Regions from separate parts of the uncultured Butyricimonas sp. genome, predicted to be linked through region 1. Evidence: riboswitches for the same ligand, from Rfam matches in the RefSeq annotation. Region 1 holds a riboswitch; each other region holds the start of a gene.

Region 1 (8,116 bases):
TGCCGTGCAAGTTCTCGCTTTTGGTGACGGACATGATCAGCAACATGAGCGAGGAAGAGATAAAACTAATCATCACCCCTGTCAGCAGGAGGCTGTGTACGCGGACATTACCTCGTCGGACTCCGAGCGTGTAAACCAGAATGACCGTGACAAGAGCCCCGGCAAACCCGGCGAGGGGAAGCATAAAACTCCCGTGCAGGGTATGTAGTGACAGGACGATGGCAGCCGTGACTCCCACCGATGCACCCCCCGATATCCCCAAGGTATAAGGCTCAACGAGCGGGTTGCGGAAGATTCCTTGCAGGATGACTCCGGACAGGCTTAAAGCACCGCCGACGATAAATCCGAGAATGATGCGGGGAACTCTTAATTGACGCAGGATGTTCAGGCGAACATCCTCCGGGTCCCCGTTCCAGAGTTGAAATATATCTTGAATGGAAAAACGAATCTCCCCGAAGCAAAGTCCTGCCACAATACTTCCCGCGAGGAGAAGCAGTAAAAAAGCCAGAAATAGAATCCATTTATAATATTTTCCTTGCATGGGAAATTCAATAGTGATTTTCAGTGCAAAGATGCGAAATATTGGTTAAACTTGAAAGATATTGTTCTTCATGCAAATGAGTTTTTTGCGTTTTTTGTAACCTCGTGCAGGGGGCTGTCGTTAAAAACTAAAAAAAGATGTTATGCTTTCAGTGGAGTTTCAATATAGAGCGAGGAAAATATACAAGTCTGTCAAGAAAATGGTGGAACTGGTAAGCAATGTATTGTTATTCCTTGCTTCATTTCTGGCTGTTATTTTAGTCATTTATCGGTTCGGTTTCAGGATGCCCGATACTTATTCCCACGAAATATATTACGTGTTTCGGGAAATCATGCGTCTTTTTCTGGCTCTTGGATTGTTGCGGTTCGTGTTTAATTTTAGACTGTTACGAGCGGAAAAAGGTTTTTGGGTAGAAGTGCTGGTGCTGTTCTTCTTGTTCGCTTTAACCTTGTTATCCAAACATTTCGATACACCGGGGTTTGAAACGGAACGCCCCGTGTTATTCAAGATAGAGCGTGTATTGACTTACGGGGTGGTATTGCTGCTCAGTATTATTCAGCTCTCTAAACAGATATTTGTCGTGATACGAAGCCGGATGAAGCCGGAAGTTCTTTTTGCCGGGAGTTTCCTGTTTATTATATTGCTGGGAGCGGTATTGTTGAGGTTGCCTAACGCAACCTACGGGGGAATAAGTTTCACGGATGCGCTTTTCACTTCGACGAGTGCCGTGTGCGTGACGGGATTGACGGTGGTCGATACCGGGGGAACGTTCACGTTAATGGGGCAGGTCGTTTTGTTGTTTCTGATTCAAGTCGGTGGTATAGGGGTAATGACCTTCACGAGTTTTTTCGCCATGTCGTTTTTGAGCGGGACCTCTTTTCACGATCAATTGATGATGAAGAACTTGCTGAACGAGGCTTCCCTAAGCGATATATTCAGGACTGTCGTGTACATTGTTTTGACAACGTTTATTATAGAAGGAATAGGTGTCTATCTGGTATATTTGCAGATACAGGATGTTGCGGGAGTCGGGAATAAAATCTTTTTTTCCCTGTTCCATGGGATCTCTGCCTTCTGTAATGCGGGGTTCTCCACTTTACCGGGAAATCTCTACGATCCCTTGATTCGCCACCTGTACGGGTTGCAGATTATTCTGGCGTTTCTGATTATCTTCGGGGGTATCGGGTTCCCGATTTTGTTTAATTACGGGCGTCTTCTGCACTATGGAATCCGGAATCAGATAAAATGTATGTTGGGACTGAATTACAAGGTGGTTCATGAACCCCGTATCGTGAGTACGACAACCCGTATTGTGTTGCCGACAACCTTGGTGTTGCTGGTCGTGGGAACGGGATTGTTCTGGATATTCGAGAATCACAATGCCTTGGAGGGAATGTCTCTGACGGGTAAATTCGCGACCTCGTTCATGGGAGCGGTGACGCCCCGTACGGCGGGTTTCAATAACGTGAATATATCCATTTTGCACCCGACGACAATCTTTCTGACTATCGTGTTGATGTGGATTGGTGCGGCTCCTATGTCCACGGGCGGTGGTATAAAAGTAACTACATTCGTGATCGCGTTGAAGAATATTTGGGCGAATCTCACGGGAAACGATCGGGTAGTGGTAGCGCATCGTCAACTGACCCGGGAGAACGTGAATCGGGCACATTCCGTGATCGTGCTTTCCGTCCTTTGGATTATTCTGGGTACATTCGCTATTATCATCTTGGAACCGACAGCCACGATAACTCAAGCCGTGTTCGAGATCGTTTCCGCCTTGGGTACGGTAGGATTGACCATGGATCTGACTCCGCATCTGAGTGTTGCGGGCAAACTGATCGTCAGCCTCACGATGTTCGTCGGTCGTGTCGGTTTGCTCACCCTTCTGACTTGCTTTATCCGCAGGCAGGAAGTGAAACTGTACACTTATCCGGACGACACGGTAATACTTTAATAATTGAAAATTGAAAGTTGAAAATTGAAAATGATTAGAGTAGGACGTGAATAATAATTTGGACAGATAATATAAATGGAAAAGGTAATGATATATAATAACGAATTGAATCTCGGAAATGGAAAATATGTTTTTTATTTTCAATTTTCAATTCTCAATTTTCAATTATTATGAAGTGTATTGTATTTGGACTGGGAAATTTCGGGCTTGCTCTGTCACAGCGGTTGACAAAGCGGGGGAATGAAGTATTGGGCGTCGATTCGGATATTAGTAAGATCAATTTGTACAAGGAATCGATCACGAACACGGTAGCGTTGGACGTGAAGAATGCCCAAGCGTTGCAGACCTTGCCGTTGCTGGACGTGGATGTAGTGTTCGTGGTATTCGGTAAGGATTTTGGAACCTCGTTATTCGTGATAGCGCTGTTGAAGCAGTTTGGGGTGAAGCGTATCGTAGCCCGTTCCATCTCTCCCGTGCACAAGGTGATTTTAACGTCTATGGGAATCACGGAAATCGTAAACCCCGAGTGGGAATATGCCGATTTCTTTGCCACGAAAGTGGAGTTGGGGACGACAATTGATTCTTATGTGTTGGACGACGACCATTTAATTATCGAGTGGGAAGTACATTCCACTTTCGTGGGACGAAAGTTAGAGGATGCCAATTTCGAGGAAGAGTTCGGGTTAAAGCTGGTAGCGTTAAAGCGTTACGATGCTAAGGCCGGTAAAACGCTGGTCATGGACAATCCTCCTGCCGACCTTGTGTTCACGACAAAAGACGTGTTCGTGCTTTTCGGTCAGCCGAAGAATTTCCGTAAACTCGGGATACAAATTGCCTGATCAATACAGTAGTTTGATCAACTCTTCTACCGTCTCCACGAAAGTGATGGGCGTGGGGCTGCAAATGTAGTCGTCAAGCGGGAATAGCTTGTCATTTTTCACGGCATTGAGGCTATTGATCTCTTTCCATTTGGAAATCTCGTTTTCGCCCACGATGCCCATGCCGACGATGAAAATGATATCCGGGTTTTGGAGAAGAACAAATTCTTTGGATATCATGGCATTGTCGAGGTCTTTGGCGATATTTATCCCACCGGTTTGTTGGATATAGTCGTGCATGAACGATCCGGGCAGGGCGGTATACAACGGGTCGCATCCGATCTCCATGAATACCTTGGGATGTCTGTCGTAAGGAATGTTTTTCTTGGCTTCTTCCAATCGTGTTTTGCACTCCTGCACGGTGCTTTCCGCTTTTGTCTTTTTATTTGATAATTCTCCCAGAATAATGAATTGCTCGCAAATCTCCTCGAAGTTTTTGGGTTGTTCCAGTCGTAGCGTCTTTATACCCATGCGTTCGAGTCCTTCCAGAACTTTAGGCGGAGTAAGTCCTCCGGTGAGAACGATATCGGGACGGAGAGCCACGATTTTCTCCATGTTCACGTTCACTGCGTCAGCCACTACGGGAATAGAATCTGCCGGTTCCGTGATGCAAAAACGGGTGCAGCCCACGATGCTTTCATTTGCACCGAGTAAATACAGGTTTTGCGTGATGGAGGCGGCAAGCGATACGATACGTTTTTGTGAGTATCCGGTGATTGCCGTGATAAATAATATGGATAATAAAATGAACTTCTGCATAATCTTGATATATAAAATGGGTGTGTAAAAGTAATATTATTTCGTTTATTCGTGTATATATTTATCCAGAATATCCCCGTCCCGGAACTCCTGCATGACATAGTGTGTACCTGAGAATTTTTCCTGTAAGTTTTGGATGTCCTCGGGGCTTTGCACTTGCGGGATAACCGTCGTCCGGAACTGGTATTCCAGTCCGGAGGTTTTGATAATCCGGATGGACTCTTGTATCTTTTCCAGCAACGAGGCTGTCATCGTGTAATTTACCTTTCGGTAGCAGGGGAGCGAGAGGGAGGATTTGATATCCATTGCCACGGCATCTATCCATCGTCCTGCAATCAGTTGTTGTAAAATCTCCGGATTCGACCCGTTCGTGTCGAGTTTCACGGGTAACCCGAGAGCTTTTATTTTTTGGATAAACGGGAGCAGGTCTTCGTGCAATGTCGGTTCACCCCCGGATATCACCACCCCATCAAGCCACCCTAATCGTTTATCGAGAAAACCGAATATCTCCTCTTCCTTTAAGTCTTGTGTCTGCCGGAGTAATTCCGGCAGTACAAGAGATGGATTGTGGCAGTAACCGCAGCGAAAATTGCAACCTTTCGTGAATATCACCGCGGATACTTTGCCTTCCCAGTCGATTAGGCTTTGTTTGACAAATCCTCCTATTCGCATAGTACGCTTTCTTTTTCCCGGACGCTCTTGTCAAACAGTTTCCGGTCGTCGAACTCGGCTCGTTTCCCGTTGTTCCATTGGCTCACGGGACGCATGTACCCTACTATCCGGCTGTACACTTCCGAGGAAGCCCCGCAACGCGGACATTTGAAATGTTCTCCCGCGATGTACCCGTGCGAGGGGCATATGCTGAACGAGGGCGAGAGCGTGATATAAGGCAGGCGGAAATTTGCCGTTACCTTACGAATCATGTTTTTAGCCGCTTGTGCGGACGTGCGGTGTTCTCCGGTAAACACGTGGAAAACAGTTCCACCCGTGTACAGCGTTTGTAATTTGTCCTGTTGGTCGAGTGCCTCGTACAGGTCGTCCGTGAAGTTCACGGGCAGATGCGTGGAGTTCGTGTAATAAGGATCGGCACCCTGTTTGAATTGTTCTTGGTTGGCAACGATAATATCGGGATATTCGGCCGTGTCGAGCAAAGCGAATCGGTAAGAGGTACTTTCCGCCGGAGTGGCTTCAAGGTTATAGATATTACCGGTTTCATCTTGGAATTGTGCCAGTATATCCCGCATAAAGTGCATCACTTTTTGCGCGAATTCCATCCCGTCCGGGTGTGAAATAGGAACCCCGAGGAAGTTCATGCAACACTCGTTCATGCCGTTGATACCGATCGTCGAGAAATGGTTTTTCCAGAAACACCCGTAACGCTCTTTCACGTAACGCAGGTAATATTTGGAATAAGGATACAGCCCTTTTTCCGTGTAGCGTTCAATAATTTTGCGCTTGATTTCCAGACTTTCCTTGCTGATTTCCATCAAGTGTTGCAGGCGTTGGAAGAAATTCTCTTCCGATGCGGCTTCATATCCCAAGCGGGGCAGGTTGATTGTGACGACTCCCACCGACCCGGTCAACGGATTTGCGGCAAACAAACCGCCGCCCCGTTTCATGAGTTCCCGTTTATCCAGACGAAGGCGACAACACATACTGCGCACGTCATCCGGCTTCATGTCCGAATTCACGAAATTGGAGAAATAAGGAATACCGTATTTTGCTGTCATTTCCCAGATGCCCTCGTACTCCGGGTTATTCCAGTCAAAGTCCGGGGTAATATTGTACGTCGGGATGGGGAACGAGAACAGGCTGCCGGAAGCATCCCCTTCGCTCATCACTTCGGCGAACGCTTTGTTAAGCATCGTCATTTCGGCTTGGAAATCCCCGTACACCTCTTCTTTGATTTCACCCCCGTGCACGATATGTTCGTTTTTCAAGAAATCGGGTACGACGAGATCCATCGTGATATTGGTAAACGGTGTCTGGAATCCTACACGGGTGGGTACGTTCAAGTTGAACAGGAATTCCTGCAAACATTGTTTCACCTGCTTGTAGTTCAACTTGTCAAAGCGTATGTAGGGGGCGAGGAACGTGTCAAAGTTGGAAAAAGCCTGAGCCCCTGCGGCCTCGCCTTGCATGGTATAGAAGAAATTCACGATTTGTCCGAGAGCCGTGCGAAGGTGCTTTGCCGGGCTGCTTTGCGCTTTCCCCTCCACTCCCCGGAATCCGACGGTAAGTAAATCCTTCAAGTCCCATCCCACGCAATAGACGCTTAGGAATCCCAAGTCGTGGATATGCAACGCCCCGCTTTTGTGCGCTTCCGATACCCGTTCCGGGTAGAGTTGGCTTAGCCAGTAATTGGAGGTGATTTGTGTGGATATATGCTGATTCAATCCTTGCAGCGAGTATGAGGAATTAGCACTTTCTTTTACCCTCCAGTCGCTCAATGACAGGTAATTATCCATTACTTCTATATTTGTCAGTAAGGTCTTCGAGTTTCGGATTTGCTCGTGTTGCTTGCGGTAAAGCAAGTACGTTTTCATCAGTTGCAGGTCGCCGTGCTGGAACAGCACCAGCTCCACGGTGTCCTGTACCTGTTCCACGTGCGGGAGTTCCTTTTCCGGTGTGCTTGCGGCAAGAATTTGCACGACTTTGTCACACAGGGCACGTGCCGTTTTACGATCGGGCTGTCCGATGGCTCTCGTTGCCTTAAAAATAGCTTGTTCAATCTTTTCCGGTTTGAAATCGCAAATTTCCCCGTTGCGTTTCACGATTCTTGAGAACGTGGTTGATGTTTCCATGATTAAAATTTTAATAATTAAAAAAATACTTCGGGGAAAACACGAGAAAAGATCGTGTATGGCAGAGAATTGTCTTTTTCGCTTTTCACCCGAAAGCTCCAATTTATTTGCAATCGGCAGGTCTTCTGACTTACTCTCGCTTTTGAATCTCCTTCCCGTCGACAGCGTGACAGTGGATCATTGATTCAAGCGTTGAATAGAGCTTACAGCTACGGGTATAGTGCGGGATTTTCACCTGCTTCCCTGTTCGTCACCGGAGTGAACCGAATGCATGGCAAATGTATGATAAAATAATTGTATTTCAATAGTGGTTTTCAAATAAAATAATTTTATTGGGATTGATATTTCCTATTGTGTTTATAATAAGTATAATGTGTTTTATTTTTGAAAATTGTGGGTTCAAAAATATGGAACTTGATTGCTTGATGTAGTTTTTTTTCTTTAGGTTTGAATTGATTTGTGTAAAAAAAAGACCGAAAATTTTACTTTTCGGTCTTTTTTATAAGTGTATTATCCTGCTATTGTTTTTCTTAATTATTGGGTGCGGCTTTCAATAATTCCGGTCTGGGATCAACATTGTATTCTGCCGAATTAATCGTGGAGAACGTCCAAGCATCCCAAGAATTATTTGCTAATGAACGTTGATCAACTAGATATTGTGAATAATCAAATCCATCCGGTACTGTTGTTGCGTCAGTCCAGCCTAACCAATAGCTTGCGTAGGCTTCGTACCAGCCGCCCATCCAGAGGTCTTCGGGAGAAGAGGTTTTCATACCGTCTAAATTATCCCCATTCTTTTCTTGATAGATGCCGTTCACGAAGTCCTTTTCTGTTAAAGTGAGAGAAGAATTACTGATTTTAATTTTTCCATCATTATTTCCGTCATACCCGAATCCCTTGATTGTGACTCCCCCGAAATTATTTCCGAGAATAACGTATAAGCGAGTATCTTTTTTTGCGATAGCTTTAACCATATCTATTCCCGTTGCACCGGAAGTCCAACGGTATCCCCATGCCAAGAAATGAATTTCATCATCAGTGGGATTCTCAATATCTGAGGCTGTTACCCATTGGATCGTAAGTGCGGAACGGTTATTTCCCGTTCCTGTCCAGTTTTGGATATCATTAATAGAATTGACGGATTGAAGATTTTCATTTACAACTAAAGGCGTTGTGT
Region 2 (8,116 bases), 100 kb from region 1:
GTAAGGATAATTCAAAAGAACGGAGCCGAGTAAATATTTAATACGAGCGTGTTCCAGTTTCACGAATTTCTTGCTTGCTTTTTTCAGTGTGTTTTCGCAAGAATCTAGCAAGCGTGAATTTTCCTGTATCGCTTCTTTCAATTTTGTTTCAAATTCTGGCAAGGGCAAAGAATAAATGTTACGGGAAGGGAATACGGCTTTCCAGCGGGAGAGGTATTCCGTGATAGGAGGACGGTCCCCTGTGAGCTTAGACGTGCCGTGAAGTTTTTTACCATCGAATGTAAGGTGGATATGATCCCCTTTCTCCGCGTAAATTTGTTTGCGTTCACTGAATCCGTTGTGTAAAGTTAGGTAGATTGCCTCGGCGTTGTCTATGATACGTTCTCCGTGTTTGGCGGAGTCGAATTCAATGACTCTTACGTCATATTCTGTTGTTGATATGCCCAGCCCGATTTCCGGCAGTTCGTCGACGTCAATGGAGATTTTTATATTGTTCCCGTGACGTGGTGAGGTGGCGCAAGAGATTAGCGTGAAAAGTAAAAAGAAATAATAGCATTTCATGTTTTAGATTTTATTTAAGTGATTTACTACTTATACTAATCCCAAAAAATGCTAGAGGGTGACAGGAGAGAGAAGAAAAATTTGCAACATGGAGGTGTGTTTTGACACACCTCTAGTCTATAAAGTCAGTGTTTTGATAATACTTTGATGGTCAGTGTTATAATATACTGGTTACTTGTGCATTTGACCTTACGACATGATGGACTTTTAGACCTTATGGACGAGAGGGCGTGTTGCGACACGCCCTCGTGTTATACTAGATTATGCTTGTTCAAGTATTCCGCTATCTGCACGGCATTCGTGGCGGCTCCCTTGCGGAGGTTGTCGGAAACGACCCACAGGTTGAGGCTGTTCGGCTGGGAGAAATCCCGGCGGAGGCGTCCCACGAAGACCTCGTCCCGCTCGTTGGCGGTGATTGCCATGGGGTAGAGATTTTGCATGGGCTCGTCTTGCACGACGATGCCGGGGGATTGAGCCAACAGGGTGCGAACCTCGTCCAAGTCGTAGTCTTTCTCGAATTCGAGGTTGATGCTCTCGGAGTGTCCGCCCACGACGGGAACCCGCACGGCTGTGGCGGTTACTTTAATCGTGTCGTCGTTTAATATTTTGCACGTTTCGTTCACGAGTTTCATCTCTTCCTTCGTGTACCCGTTCTCGGTGAACGAGTCACAGTGCGGGAGGCAGTTGCGGTCGATGGGGTGTGCGTAGGCTTTCTTTACTTCTTTGCCTTCCCGTTCACCTTCCAGTTGGTTGATGCCTTTCAGACCGCTTCCGGTGACGGATTGGTAAGTGGATACCACCACGCGTTTGATTCCGTATTTCTTGTGCAGGGGAGCCAAGGCGACCAGCATCTGTATCGTCGAGCAATTGGGATTGGCTATGATTTTATCTTCCCGGGTCAGCGTGTCGGCGTTAATCTCCGGTATCACGAGTTTTTTCGTGGGGTCCATTCTCCACGCGGAGGAATTGTCGACCACGGTTATTCCCGCGGCGGCAAACTTGGGAGCCCATTCGAGGGAGGTGTCCCCCCCGGCGGAGAAAATAGCGATTTGGGGTTTCATGTCGATAGCGTCCTGCATTCCCATGACTTTATAGTTTTTTCCCTTGAAGGTGATTTCTTTACCCACGGAACGCTCGCTGGCGACCGGTATCAATTCTGTTACCGGAAAATTCCTTTCTTCCAAAACCTGCAACATTTTTCTTCCTACAAGACCTGTTGCGCCTACTACTGCTACTTTCATTTCGAATGGATTTTTAATTGTTTGAAAGCCTGTTACGGCATTTCTTGTATATAAGTTAGTTGTTTTATTACCGGGTCAAAAATAGTGAATAAGCATTGCTTCGGCAATAGGAACGAGGTATTTTTTCAATATTGTGTCCCCGTGTTAAAATTGTAACAGAACGGTTGACATACCCTTGAATGCCCCTTCTTTAATCTCAATCTGTGGCACGTGCGAATTTATTGTCCGGTGAATCATTGCGAGAACAGGCATGTCGTTGGTGTTAAAAAAGCCTATTGTTTACTAAATCGTGGGCGAAGAGTGGGCAAACTGTGGGCGATGAGTAGGCGATGTCGCCTAATACCCGCCCAATACTCACCCGAAAGTCACCTGTCGGGGTTATGTAACAGTTGGTTTACAGGAGTATATCCTTAGTTCTTGCAGGAAGTGTTTACCGTGTGATCCATGCCTCGCCGTTGCACCATCTCTTTGTCTTGTTTTTTCAAACCGACTTCGTAGTAATTGATCGGGTTGTCGTGATCACCGAGGTACATACGCGGTTGTCGTTTGAAAATCGGGTTGATTAGCGAAAATTCCGGCTCGAAGTGCGAGGTGTTGATCTCGGCAAGGTTCAGCAGGGTATGGAAAATATGGTTCGTGGCAACGGGTGCGTTGCTGTTGTAGCGTGCCACTTGATAGAAATTGGGACGTGCCTCGATGTAATTGTCCGAGAACCAGATCATGAACGGGATATGTAGCTGATAATAGGTCGGGATCGGCGAGGCGTGCAGGAAGCGTTTCCGGCTGTCGTCGAGTAGGTCTTCCCCGTGGTCGGGGGAGTAAATCATGGTGGCGTCGCTGCCGGAGGCGCGTAATATCTCGATCACGTTGTGCAGGAAATGATCCGTGTAAATGATACTGTTATCGTAGGCGTTGACGAGTTGTGCCTTGTTTTTGTATTCGATTTCGGTGGCGTCAGCCGGGGTAAAGTGAGCGAACTCTTCCGGGTAGCGTTCCTTGTAATTGAAGTGTGAACCGTAAGTGTGGAACACGATGAGGAGGTTGTCGTTTGCCAGCGAGTCGATATAATGCTGCATGAAAGGTAACATGGCTTCGTCGTAATTGTTGATCGTGATTAAACCGCCGTCCTCGGTGGGGCGGATGTTTTTGTAATAATCAGCTTCCTCGCCGAAATAGTCGGTAAACGAGCGGTTCGGTACTTGGTTGGAAAGGAACACGGTCTTGAATCCGGCTTCCTTGAAAGCGGTCACTACACTTTTTTGGGTGTACAGGCGCTCGTAATGACAGGCGTCGGCGGCAGACAGGATGAGAGGCACGCTTTTGTGCGTGGTATTCGATTGCGTGATGGCGTCTTTGTACAAGACGAGGTTAGCCTCGTTTTTCAACTTCGGGTTGGTTTCCCGTTCATAGCCCCACAAGCTCCAATTCTCGGCACGTCCGGCTTCCCCGATGACGAGGACGTATATTTCCCGGCGTTCATGGGCGGTATCCCGTGTGGCGCGGAACGTGAAGTCCTTGGAGGTGACGGGGTAATCCATGCTGCGGTTCCATTTCTTGCAGGCAAAGTAGAAGTTGTACATCACGTTTGCCGGGTAGAGGTCTGTTTTTACCTCGTAGGTGTTGTCCCGTCTTTTCTCGTAAGCGGTAAGACCGGAGCCGATGATGAGTAACACGAGTCCCCACGTGATCATTTTCCGGCGAAAAGCGGCAGGGCGGACTACCTTGTGATGGACCGCGATGGAAGCTAGCACGATGACCGGGATGTAGAGGACGCACACGATGATAATGGAGGGCCAGATGTTGCCCAGCAGTTCGCCCGCCTCGGACGCGTTCGTGGTGGGCAGGTTCAGGAACATGTCCACGGCAATGACGGATTCCCCGAAGAGGTAGAATAGCACGAGTTGGAACGCGTGCAGGATAAGCACGGGGATGAGTATGAGTTGCATGAGTCCCGCCCGTTTGAAGAGCGAGAAGACGATCATGTAGATGCTCAAGGGAACAAGAATCAGGATGATCTTCCCGATCGCGGAGAGAGGTTCCGTGAATATCAGGCAGAAGTTGGGGACAAGGTTCAACACGATGAAGAGCCAGAACAGGGTTTTGCTCTTTTTCACGAAGTTGACAAGTCCTTTAGAAAGCCTCGTTAATATTGAAGTAGAATGCTTTGACGCCTTTGCCGATACCATAATCCAATCTTACGTTAATTCTGTTTTTAAATTCCCAACGGTAGCCGATGCCATAAGTGGGCAGGGTGTGGCTCCATTTAAACTTGTCCATGTCCGGAAACACGTTTCCGGCACCTGCCCACGCGGTTATGCCGTGGCGGTTGTATATTTTTTGACGGAGTTCTACTTGCGCCTGTATCAGGTCATTGTCCCGGTAGCGTCCCTCGTAGTAACCTCTCATGCTGTACGAACCGCCCATCAGGGCAACCATACTCCACGGGGTGTCCCCGTAGTTGAATATTCCTTGTAATTGCGTGGCAACGATAGCTCCTTTCCACGCTTTGTGATAGTACCGGAAGTCGAAGCTGGTACGCTTGAAATCCTGATCGTTACCGAGGAAGCCGGGAAAGAACTGTTGCTCCAGTTGTACGTAGATTCCCTTGTAAGGGTTCGGGATAAAATCTCTCGAGTCATACGAGATGATGATTCCGGGCCCGAAGGTGGTGACGTTCTTGGGTGCCCCGTTGAGGAAGCTGATGTCGTCGAAATCTTTCGCATTCACGTTGCGGAACATGAGGTTGGGACCCACGTAGAGGTTGGGTGCCAGACGCCACAGGAGTTCTAGTTTGACTTGTTGTTCCAGTCGTTTATATTCGGTGTTGCGGTCTTCATGTCTGCCGGCTTCATAACCGATGCCCCAGAATTCGCTGGGGAAGGAGAAAAAGTACATGTTGGCGTTGAGCCGGAAACGGTCACGCGGGAAGATGCTATTGTTCCGGATTCCCAGCAGGTAGAAACCCGTGGTGGTGATGTCCCCGTAGATGGCGACGTTGGAGGGGGATATGGTTTTGTCGTGCCGGTCGATACGGTACAGCCCGGATGCCACGAGTCCGAGCCCCAGTTTGGTGTCGCTCGAAAAATGCGGTCCCCCGATAATAGAGAAGTCGAATCGCTTTTCGGCTTTCTCTTTGTTGGCGTCCGCGAAATAACGGTAGAACCGATGGAAGAATCCGGTCTTCACGGGTGTGGTGTCAACGGTGACCGTGTCTTGCCCGGTGGCGGAAAGCGACAGGACGCATAATAACGCGATATATAGTGTATGTCGAATCATTTCAGATTGATAAAGTTAAATTAGCATAGATTAAACAATCATTCATCTCGTGATTTCCTTGTACGCAATATTTGTGCCAATTGTTGGGTTAGCCGACAGAGATTCTTTTGGCAGGTCGTATAATCATTAGGGAAAAGTAAGGGAATTCGATTTCCACGAGGGCGTTCCGGTCGGTTTCATGTTGTTCGTTCGCGGTACCCACGTTTTGGTAATAGTGGTATTCGGCATCCGGGTGTTGACGGATGAATTCGTGGACGGTATCGGTGCATTGCGATAATTTCATGATGACGATAACGTGGTTCGTGGTGGTGAGCTCGTGAAGTTCTTCCGGTGTTGTTTTGCCCGGCAGGACGACGAGTTTTTCTTCCTGTTTCACGATATGAAGTCCCGATACCGCTCCCGCGGCGATGAACGCGGGTACTCCGGCAATGACGGAGGTGGGGATGTGCATGGAGGCGAGTTTCTCGAACATGTAGTTGCCGGAAGAGTAGAAGCCGGAATCGCCTTCGGCTGTGACGGCAACTGTTTTCCCCTCGGCAACCCGTGCGGCGATTTCGAGGCAGAGCTCGTCGTAAGCCCGGTTGGCAAACGTGCGGTCTTTGGACATCGGGACGTGGAAGATTCGGATTTTATTAGCCTCGACGGGTAGGGACAGGATGATGTCCCGGGAGTACGATTTGAAAGTCCCTTCTTTGCTTTTCGTGCCGGGGCAATAGATTACGTCAACTTCCTGCAAGGCTTTTAATGCCTTGACCGTTATTAACTCCGGATCGCCCGGACCGAGGGAGATGCTGATTACTTTCATAGTCTATTAAGTCTATAAAGTCCGTAAAGTCTATAAGGTCCATAAGGTCAGTTCTCGAAGTTGTCGTGATGTTTCTGGTGTTTGGGACTTTACGACTTTATGGACCTTATGGACTTTATGGACCTTTTGAACTGATTCCGGGTGCAAAAGTCGTTAAAAAACGGATACGCTCAAAATAATATTTATATATTTGCAGGCGTCTTGGTGCTTCCGTGTTGGAAGAAAAGGGAATCCGGTGAAATTCCGGGGCTGTCCCCGCAGCTGTAAAGTCGTTTCCTGCCTCGAAGGTGGGCAGATTTTTTCTATAAAACCACTGGATTGGAATCCGGGAAGGAGAAAAGATGACAAGCCAGAAAACCTGCCAGATGACACGAATGATTAATACTTTCGGAGGAAAAGAGATGAATGGATTAGTACGTTTATTGTGTATTTTGTGTGCTTGCGGAGTGTTTTGTTGCTGCAAGTCGAAAACGAGTAAGAAGTCGGTCGAGAAACAGACCGTTCAGGCGGGGAGCGATTCGATTCCCCGGGTTCGGATTAAGTACGCTAAAGGGTTTTGGTTGGAGTACCGGGACGGGTATGCCGTGTTGAATGTCAAAGACCCGCAGGAGAGTAGCCACACGTGTTACCAGTACGCTTTGATTCCCCGGGGGAAGAAGGTGCAACCCCCGGCGGGGGTGCCCGTGGTGGAGGTTCCGGTGCGGAGCGTGGTGTGCATGACTTCTTTGCAGTTGTCTAATTTTATCAAACTGGACGCGACGGACCGGGTGGTGGGTATCACGAGTACCCGTTTTCTTTTTAACGGGGAGATGCAGAAGCAGGTGGACGAGGGGAAGACTCGCCGTATCGGGATAGAGGGGAATTTTGATAACGAGATTATCATGAGCCTGAATCCCGACCTGATGTTGATTTCGCCTTTTAAACGCGGGGGGTATGATGCTGTGAAAGATATCGGGATTCCTCTGGTGCCGCATCTCGGGTACAAGGAGATGACTCCTCTCGGGCAGGCGGAATGGATTAAGTTTGTGGGGTTGTTGCTGGGAATGGAGGATAAGGCGGGATTGGAATTTGACCGGATAGAGAATCGGTATAATTCGTTGAAAGCGATGGTTGGTGACGTGGAACGCCGTCCCGTGGTGTTTAGCGGGGAGTTGAGGGGCGGGGTGTGGTATGCCGTGGGGGGGAAGAGTTTTCTGGCACAGCTTTTCCATGATGCGGGGGCGGATTATTTCTTGAAAGACGACCCCCGTTCGGGTGGGGTGACGTTGGATTTCGAGACGGTGTACAATCAGGCGGAGAGTGCCGACTACTGGAGAATCGCGAATAGTTTTGCCGGGGAGTATTGTTATGCCGCATTGAAGGCGCAAGACGAGCGTTACGCTGATTTCAAGGCTTTTAAGGATAAACGTGTCATTTATTGTAACATGCGGGAGAAGCCGTTTTACGAGAGTATGCCCGCTGAACCGGAGGTGGTGCTTGCCGATATGATTCGGGTGTTTCACCCGGGTGTGTTGCCCGACCATGAACCGGTGTATTACGATTTGCTTAATAAATAAGAGTGCATGGGACGAGGGAGAAATACGATATGGATGTTTTTTATCACGGTGTCTATTGTGGTGTTTTTGTTATTGAATATGTTGTTGGGCTCGGTGTCTATCCCGTTTTCCTCGGTTTGGAACGTGCTGACGGGTAGCGGGGATGAACCGGTGGCTTGGCAGAATATAATTTTGAAGTCCCGGTTGCCGCAAGCGTTGACGGCGTTGGTGGCGGGTGCGGGACTTTCTATCAGCGGGTTGCAGATGCAGTCTATTTTCCGTAATCCGTTGGCGGGACCTTCCGTGCTGGGTATCAGTTCGGGGGCGAGTCTGGGGGTGGCTTTCGTGGCGGCGTCGGCCGGTAAACTGGGGGGAGTGGCCTTGAGTCGTCTGGGATTTATCGGGGAGGTGGCGCTGTCTGTCGCGGCTATCGCGGGGGCGTTGTCCGTGATGGGATTAATCGTTTTCGCTTCCCGGAAGATACGGGGGAGTGTTACTCTCTTGATTATCGGGGTGATGATAGGGTATATCGCGAATGCCGTTATCGGGGTACTGAAGTTTTTCAGCGTGGAGGAGGATATCAAGGCGTACGTGATTTGGGGATTAGGTAGTTTCGCCCGGGTTTCGGGGAACCAGATGATGTTGTTCGTGACGATTATGGCGGTGATTATCCCGCTGTCTTTTTTGTTGATTAAGTC
Region 3 (8,116 bases), on a different contig from region 1:
CCATGCTCGGGTACAAAGATGCCCGATACAAGGACTTCGGCTGCTGTTCTGCGCATCTCGACGACATTTTGAATTACATCCCCGCCCGATTGACAGCTTTCCTAATGGCCTTATCCGGCTATCGAAAAGGTATTTTCAGCTTCATTCGAAAATACGCCCGGCAACACGCCAGTCCCAATTCCGGCTACCCCGAATCGGCGATGGCAGGCATCTTGAATTGCCGCTTCGGCGGACCCAACATCTACCACGGTATCCTCGTCGAAAAACCCTATATCGGGAGCAACGACCGGGAACTATCCGGCAGGGATTACAAACGAGCCGCCCGCGTCAATCAAACCGTGTGCCTCGTTACCGTCTTACTGATTTGCACTATTTATTCCATCATATAAAGATGGTGTGTCGCAACACACCATCGCAGACTTTAAGAGCCGAAGGCTCAACTTTACGAACTTTATAAACTTTATGAACCGGAGGTGTGTTCCGACACACCTCCATTAATTTATTTCCGTCCCCCCAACTTATCGTCCATATACACAAGATTGTGCCCGTCCAATTTCCGAAGACGCTCCACGATTGTTTGCGCGGTATCTTCCTCCTCCACTTGTTCGTTCACGAATCCATTGATAAAATTCTGGGCGGCTTTATCACCTTCCTTGATAGCGACATCCAACAAATCATCAATCAATTTAGAAACATGGCACTCGTGTTCATAAACATGCTCGAACACCTCCAACGGCGTCCCCCATGCCGCGGGCACCACATTGATTTGCCCAATCTCGATATTTCCACCGCGTTTAATCACGAAATCAATCATCTCGTAAGCGTGCTCCAATTCCTCTTTAGACTGTGCTTTCATCCATGATGCCATCCCGGGATACCCACTCTGGGCGAAATACACGGACATTGACAAATACAAGTTAGAAGACCACATCTCGGCATTCACCTGAGCGTTAAACGCTTTCACTAAATTCTCTTTCATCATATCTCTTTTATTTAAAGTTTATTCTATTCTCCGAATAAACCCGAACAAAACATATGCCACGCGACGCCCCCTGTCAAAAATACCCGCCGCAGGACAAATTGTCATTCCGAATCCCGTAACGCCATATTCAACAATCGTTCCATCCCGCACTCCCCCCAGTAAAAATGGACGTAACTCGCTATTACATTTTTGTAACGGTAAACAGGTGTATCCACCCTTCCCCCTTTAGCATTGTACACTTCTCCCACGCAAGCCACCTCTTCCGTCCCCGGTTTCACGCGGGAATAATGAAACTCATGCCCCCGAATCGCCTTACCGTTCAAGACCACTTCCCGGTACCCCAGCTTCAACTTCATGGGTTCCATGGTCGCTTCCCGACTCAAAACCCCGACCATGGGATAAGCGACACCATCCGTTCCGGCAATAGATTCACACAAATACATCATTCCCCCACACTCCGCCAGCACACGCCCTCCCGCCTCGCAATAAGCACGAAGAGCCTGTTTCATCTCTTCATTTCCGCTTAATTCGGCAAGAAACAACTCGGGATACCCGCCCGGCAAATAAATCAAATCGGCTTCCGGCAACACGGTATCATGCAACGGGCTAAAAAACACGACCTCCCCCTCACGCTCCAAAGCCCCGATATTCTCCCGGTACATGAAATTAAAAGCCTCATCCCGCGCAACCGCAATCTTCATCTCTCCCCGTTCCGCGTCCCCGTTCACGCCACATGCCGGGAAATCCGTCGTACAAATCTCCAGCAACCGCTCCACGTTCACGGTTTTAGCCATCACCTCCGCCACCCGATTGGCAAACTCGTCAAAACAGCAACTCCCGTCAATCGACAACCCCAAATGACGGGAAGGAATCACAATCCCTTCATCCTTGGGGATATACCCCAGCGCTTCAATCCCGACATCCTCGCAAGCCCCCCGCAAGTAAGCGTAATGCGACTCCGACGCCACGAAATTAAAGATAGCCCCGACAACACGAATCCCCGGGTAAAAATGCTTGAACCCGTGTAACACGGGCGCCACGGAATAAGCCGTCGACTTGGCGTTCACCACCAGCACCACGGGAATCCCCAGCAACCCGGCAATCTCGGCACTACTTCCCCTCATCTTGTCATACCCGTCAAACAATCCCATGACTCCCTCCGTCACGCAGGCATCAGCCCCCGTCCCGTAACGGGAATAGATTTGCCGCACGTGTTCCGCCGAAGCCATAAAAGTATCCAGATTGACAGCCTCCTCCCCGGCAGCCATCGCGTGATGTTTCGTGTCAATATAATCCGGTCCGCATTTAAAGGGTTGTACTTTCATTCCCTTGTTCCTCAACAATCGCAACAAACCCAACGTGAAAGTAGTCTTCCCGCTTCCCGAAGTCGCCGCACCTATCAATACCTGTGGTTTACGCATTTGTTCATGTTTAAATCCCTAATTTCTTTCTGATATCCTTTGGTATCGCATTCTTGTGCACCAGAATATCCATCGTCTTCAACGCCATATAAGGATAAGAGGCATAGAAATACCCGCCGAATCGATTGTACTTGTTCCACGAGTTCTTCACGATAAAATAAGGTGTACCGTTCTGGTCCATCGCCTTGCCGATAACGTGCATACCATGGTCGTCGGTCGTCAAGTAACGGTCGAACTCTTCCTGCCGCATCTCTTGGGTAATCTTTTTCTCGGGAGCCGGAGCCAGCTTGAAAGCATCCAACGTCTGTTGTTCTTTAGGCAATTTCTCCCATTTGGCAATTTCAGCCCCGGTCATCTCTCTCGTGTCGGTCGAGGGCACCACCGCCACCCCGGCATCCTTCGTTGCAAATCCTTTCTCACTCACGTCAGCACCCCAAACGAAAGTGTACCCGTTATCAATCGCACTCTCCATCACCCGCATCAACTCGTTGAGCGGGATATTGTAAGCCTTATCCCACGACCAATTGTCTTCCACCTCCAAGGCAAACTCCGTGTAAAAAGGATGGTGCGTGAACGAGGTCAGATTCACGTAATCGTCCATGTTCAACCCCACCACCTCGTCGGCAAAAGTCCGGGGTGTGTACTCTTTTCCCTTGTACTCGAACTTCTCGGGCTCTTCACCAAGATAAACGTCCAAAATTGCATCAAACCCTTTCTTCCAAGCCGTACTCAAACGTTTATTTCTATTCTCGACCACCGCTTCCACGTACGCTTTCAACACGGCGTCAATCTCCCCGAACACATGATTCGGCTCCCCGTAATTCAAACCCTTGAACACCTCAAGAGGCACAATCCCGTACTTCTTCGCCATGTTAATTACATCCGACGAAGCACCACCCACGGCAAAATTCAACACGCCATGCAAACGCACGTACTTCTCCGCCTTGTCACTGTAAGCATGTTTCACGAAATAAATAGCCGAAAGATTAACCGAATCTTTTCCCTGTCGCATCATCTCCGACTCCAGAAAAGAAGCCGTAGACCACGACCAACAAGTCCCGGCACGGAACTGATCTTTCACGGAAGTAGCGGGCAATCTCTTAATGTCCGTAAACTTATACCCTTCAGGTTTCACGGTATCCTGCTTCACCGTATCTTGCGCACAAACACCTGCACAGGCAGCAAAGACCAAAACAAATAAAAACAATACAAACTTTTTCATATTCTTATATTATAATGACTATTCTATTTTTTGACAAAAGTAGCCAATAAGTCTGCATTCTGACGTCTACCCCGCAAAATATTTCCACAGATTTCATAAACAACAAATTAGCAGGTTACAAATCAAATACTAACTTGTAACCTGCCAACTTGTAACCTGCCAACCTGTAACTTTCGCCTTCGGCGAAACTAAAAAGTATATGACACGGATGCCTGATAATTCCGGGGTTTTCCCAGTACAGTTGTTTTCTCGAAATACTCCTTGTCAAACAAATTATTAATATTCAAAGCCAGATTCACATGCCCTTTAATCGTGTAATATATTCCCGCATCCATCAGCCACAACGCCGGAGTGTAAATTCGTTCCTTGATATCGGAGAACACCTTATCCTTGAAATTTCCGCTTAATTGGAACGACAAGTTCTTCAACACCCCCGTGGGAATCGTGTAATCGGCATACGCGTAAAAAGTTGTACGAGGCACACCTGTTTCACGCACATTCTTATTTTCTTCCTTGTATTTCGAGAATCGTCCACTCTCCGCTATCTGTCGCAAACGATATTCCGCCCAACTCAATCCCGTCGTAAACCGAAGCGTCGGAAGAGGACGAACCACAATCTCAAAATCAAATCCCTTTGACATACCTCGACCTACTTGCCCTTGAATATTCTTCGTCACGGTACTGCCGTCGACCACTACAGTAGTATCTCCCAAACTCTTCACGATATTATAGCGACTCGTGTAGAAAATCGAAGCGTTGACATCCACCCATTCATTCAACGTGTAATGCCCCCCGACTTCTGCCGAAATTCCTTTCTCCGGCTTAAACACTTCTCCGCCATCCGTGTCGGGATTGAACTCGTTCCCCTTTCTATCCAAATACATAATATCCGGATTATAGAACTTCACCACCGGATTGAAGAAAGAAGAAGCGGAAGCATAAAATGACAATTCCGGCACCGGGAAATACACCACTCCCGCCCGATACGTGAAAGCGGAAGTCTTCACTTTATTCCATTCCGAACGGTTCTCCTTCTTGTAGTCCTGTTTCCCGTCCAAAACCTTTGCTGTTGCCGTTTTATAGTTATAAAAATCCACGCGTCCGGACAACATCGCCTTCCATTGGTCGCTAAATTCCATCACATCATGCAAATACACGGCATGCGTTCTATCGGTTTTCAGACTTGCAGCTGAAATTTTGGAATCCCACCAGCCTTGTACCAACTGCGGATTCTTCAATGCCAACACAGCACCCAATCCGGGTCCCCACAAATCATCACTCCCGTACCCGTTATACTGTACAAAATCAAACGCGAAATACGACCACCCCAATGTATAATGGTGTTTCACGAATCCGGTCTCCACGTTACCTGTCAATTCCAGCACATTACTCAATTGTTTATGATCCGGGTTAAAGTTCAACGGTTTATTTCGCACCACAGAATCCAGATTTATATAGGTCGTTTTACCTTTCGAGGTATAATACCATTTATAAATAGATTCCTCCGAAGTCCGGTACCCCAATCCTTCCACGCAGCAATAATCCAAATCGCTATGGAAATAAGTAAACCTCTCTCGCAATGTCATGTTCTCGGATATCACGTGAGTGTACCGTGCCGTCACGTCCCATACTTTACGCTTCATCCGATTATTCGCGTAATCATTATATATCTCGTGATAATCGGCATAAGGATGCCGTTCTCCGCTCTTCATAAAAGGCTCGGCATCCTTACCGACTTCGTACACATCATAACGCACGGTCGGTGCGGCCCCTATTTCAGTCGTGTACTTATCATCCGCGTAACTGCCACTCACTTCCAATCTCCCTACTTTGCCGACATTCGCGCCTAAAACCCCATAAAGGGAGAATCTATTCGCGTTCGTGCGCCGGTAACCGTCGCCCGTGGAATAATGGATATTCGCCCGGTAATCAAGCGGTCCCGCCAACTTTCCCCCGAAACCCAATGTAGCCCGTTTTTCTTCCCAACTACCATAACTAATCCGGGCATTAGCTGAAAAATCCGGTGTTACCTTCTTGCGCACGATGTTCAAAACCCCTCCCATGGCAGAATGTCCCGCCAACACCGAAGCGGGTCCCTTTATCAATTCGATGGATTCCACGGATGACAAGTCCCCGTAAGGAACATTCTGGCTAACCGTTCGCTCATCCCGCATCCCATCAATCATGATAAGCGCGCTCCCTTGTCCCCGGATAGAGAATCGTTGGAACGCCCCCAGTTGATTTGTCTTGTGAATAATCCCGGGCAAAAACTTCACGGCATCTTCCAGATTCACGATACCTTTACGCTCCAACATCTGCCCGGAAAGTTTACTTACCGTTATCGGGACAAAGCGCAACGGTACATCCAACCCCAACAAATCGATACGTTTTCTTTTTTCAAGCACACTTACTTCATCGATACGAAAAATCGTATCCGTGATACTTTTCTTTTTGCGCTTGTCTTTATCCTCGGCGAAAAGCGAGCCGACACACGCGAACAGCAATACTGCCAATACAACAACTTTTTTCATACAAACTATATATTAATAATGAATAAAGCATTATTAACATAGTCTTTAGGGTAACATGAGTTTCAAGGTAAAATCCATATTTTTCCTCTCGCTTTTTCTCCCGAAAGCTATGGTTATCATCGTTCGGCAGGTCTTCTGACTTGTTCCGGATTTTGTTGCCTTCCCAGTTATTACACCAGTGACATTTGAAGTACAAAATCCCTTGTAAAGGAACTTACAGCTGCGGGTACAGTCCCGGATTCACACCGGATTCCCTATTAAGCGTCGCCTTCATGAGCGAAGGTTCCGCACCAAAACGGGGGCAAAAGTAATATATTTTTCAATACTATTCATCTCAACCGGACTTTTTATTGCCCGAAGAAATCCCATCCCAATAATACCCTTATACTACCCTTATCATCTCTCCGCTCCGCTTCCCCTCCCGTTCATCCCTTTTCCAACATCGCCGGGGAACGGCGTTGGAAAAGCGGGCCACTAGAGTTGAAAGCGGGATAAGGCAGGAATAGGGTATTATTAGGGTGGTTTTACCGCAGGTCATCCTCGAATACAAGACTCGGGGCGGGTATTGTAACTTTCATAATTTTATTTATTTTTGTTACATCCAATTTTTTATAAATATAAATAATACACCATCTTCTATGCGGCGATACAGGCAGAACATCAACAACATGAATATACATAAAATCACAATAGGCATCGCAATAGTTTTGCTTCCAGTACTCTACCGACTCGACCACTGCTTCACGGGGCTTTCGGCTGCTTTTTTTTCGCTCGTGCTCTTTTCCCTCGCACTAATCCCATACCTCCTCTCCCGGGAAAGCTACTCGTGGAGGAAAAACGACACGCTCGTCGGGTTGTTGCTTTGCTGGACACTTATCCGTTACTTCACCTCTCCCGTTCTCGATGATACTTTTATCCTTTTCGACTGGCTCGCCGCGGTTATCGCATACACGTGGGCAAGAAACTCGTCTGCCGCCGACACGATCTTTCCCGCCTTATTCGTCGGCGGCATCGTTCAATCCGCGTGGGGGATACTGCAATTCTCGGGCAACATCCCTTCTTATCATGCGTATTTCGGGCAAACGGGCAGTTTCAACACTCCCGCTCTATGGGGAATCTATTTAGCCATGGCGATTTTCGGCGGGATACGCCTGCTCGGGACACAAACAAGAAAGGGATATAAAATGCTCGTGCTCGCCGGAATGGCATTCGTGTCCGCCGGGATGATTCTGGCGCACTCGAGGGCAGCGTGGGTGGCTTTGGCGTGCGGGCTGGCATGGACATTCCTGAAACCCGCGAAAAAGCCCACGGGCAAGAAGTGGAACAAAAAAGCGGTGCTCACGACCGTGGCACTCTTGCTACTCGCAGCACTCGCACTCTGGGGCGTCTACCTGATTCGACCGGATTCCGCAAAAGGGAGATTGCTCGTGTACGGAGTTTCCCTCTTCATGCTCGGGGACGCCCCGTGGTTCGGGCACGGCATCGCTTCCTTCGCCGCCGAATACATGCCCTATCAAGCCGAGTGGTTCCTGCACCACCCCGCATCAAGTTTCGCCCGGGTGGCGGGCAACAATCATTTCGCTTTCAATGAATGCCTCAAAATAGCTTGTGAACAAGGTATTATCGGGCTGGCGTTATTCTGCCTGCTCGTGTTTTGCAGCATCCGACACGTGAATGGCGCAACACGGTATCATGCCGGGTTAGTGGTCATCATCTTTATTTTCGGAATGTTCGGCTACCCGTTCGAGGACACTTCCATCACGTGCGTTTTTTATGTCGCGGCGGCAAGCATCGCCGGGCACACGCAAGTCGTCGGGCGAGTCACGAGCGTGCCCCGGTGGGTAAGATATTCAGTTGGAACCGTGCTATTAGCGTGCCTCCTCGTGACTGGGGCGGAATACCGATACAGAAAAATTGTAGAAACCGATTTACAGGAAGCGGGGCAAGAGCGGGAATCCAT

Evidence for each region. A riboswitch is a leader RNA that binds a small molecule or an ion and turns the genes downstream of it on or off. The one in region 1 is predicted to bind cobalamin.
Region 2: it holds a riboswitch for cobalamin, as region 1 does, so the genes downstream of both, Q5866_RS03475 (ABC transporter substrate-binding protein) here and Q5866_RS03895 (ribonucleoside triphosphate reductase) in region 1, are expected to answer to the same signal.
Region 3: it holds a riboswitch for cobalamin, as region 1 does, so the genes downstream of both, Q5866_RS11350 (TonB-dependent siderophore receptor) here and Q5866_RS03895 (ribonucleoside triphosphate reductase) in region 1, are expected to answer to the same signal.

Annotation. Positions count from the first base shown of each region.
Region 1 covers NZ_CAUFYA010000005.1:119,433-127,548, reverse strand. The annotation lists gene Q5866_RS03920 (iron ABC transporter permease) at 1-541, opposite strand, end outside; gene Q5866_RS03915 (TrkH family potassium uptake protein) at 684-2,498, shown strand; gene Q5866_RS03910 (TrkA family potassium uptake protein) at 2,669-3,337, shown strand; gene Q5866_RS03905 (ABC transporter substrate-binding protein) at 3,338-4,135, opposite strand; gene Q5866_RS03900 (anaerobic ribonucleoside-triphosphate reductase activating protein) at 4,181-4,807, opposite strand; gene Q5866_RS03895 (ribonucleoside triphosphate reductase) at 4,798-6,939, opposite strand; cobalamin riboswitch at 7,037-7,222, opposite strand; gene Q5866_RS03890 (hypothetical protein) at 7,470-8,116, opposite strand, start outside.
Region 2 covers NZ_CAUFYA010000005.1:17,203-25,318, reverse strand. The annotation lists gene Q5866_RS03500 (peroxiredoxin) at 1-561, opposite strand, end outside; gene Q5866_RS03495 (aspartate-semialdehyde dehydrogenase) at 813-1,802, opposite strand; gene Q5866_RS03490 (lipid A phosphoethanolamine transferase) at 2,213-3,916, opposite strand; gene Q5866_RS03485 (BamA/TamA family outer membrane protein) at 3,933-5,078, opposite strand; gene cobI (precorrin-2 C(20)-methyltransferase) at 5,167-5,883, opposite strand; cobalamin riboswitch at 6,069-6,264, shown strand; gene Q5866_RS03475 (ABC transporter substrate-binding protein) at 6,285-7,439, shown strand; gene Q5866_RS03470 (iron ABC transporter permease) at 7,446-8,116, shown strand, end outside.
Region 3 covers NZ_CAUFYA010000023.1:68,602-76,717, forward strand. The annotation lists gene cbiB (adenosylcobinamide-phosphate synthase CbiB) at 1-389, shown strand, start outside; gene Q5866_RS11335 (ferritin) at 500-982, opposite strand; gene Q5866_RS11340 (cobyrinate a,c-diamide synthase) at 1,084-2,403, opposite strand; gene Q5866_RS11345 (aminopeptidase C) at 2,414-3,625, opposite strand; gene Q5866_RS11350 (TonB-dependent siderophore receptor) at 3,814-6,156, opposite strand; cobalamin riboswitch at 6,264-6,466, opposite strand; gene Q5866_RS11355 (O-antigen ligase family protein) at 6,825-8,116, shown strand, end outside.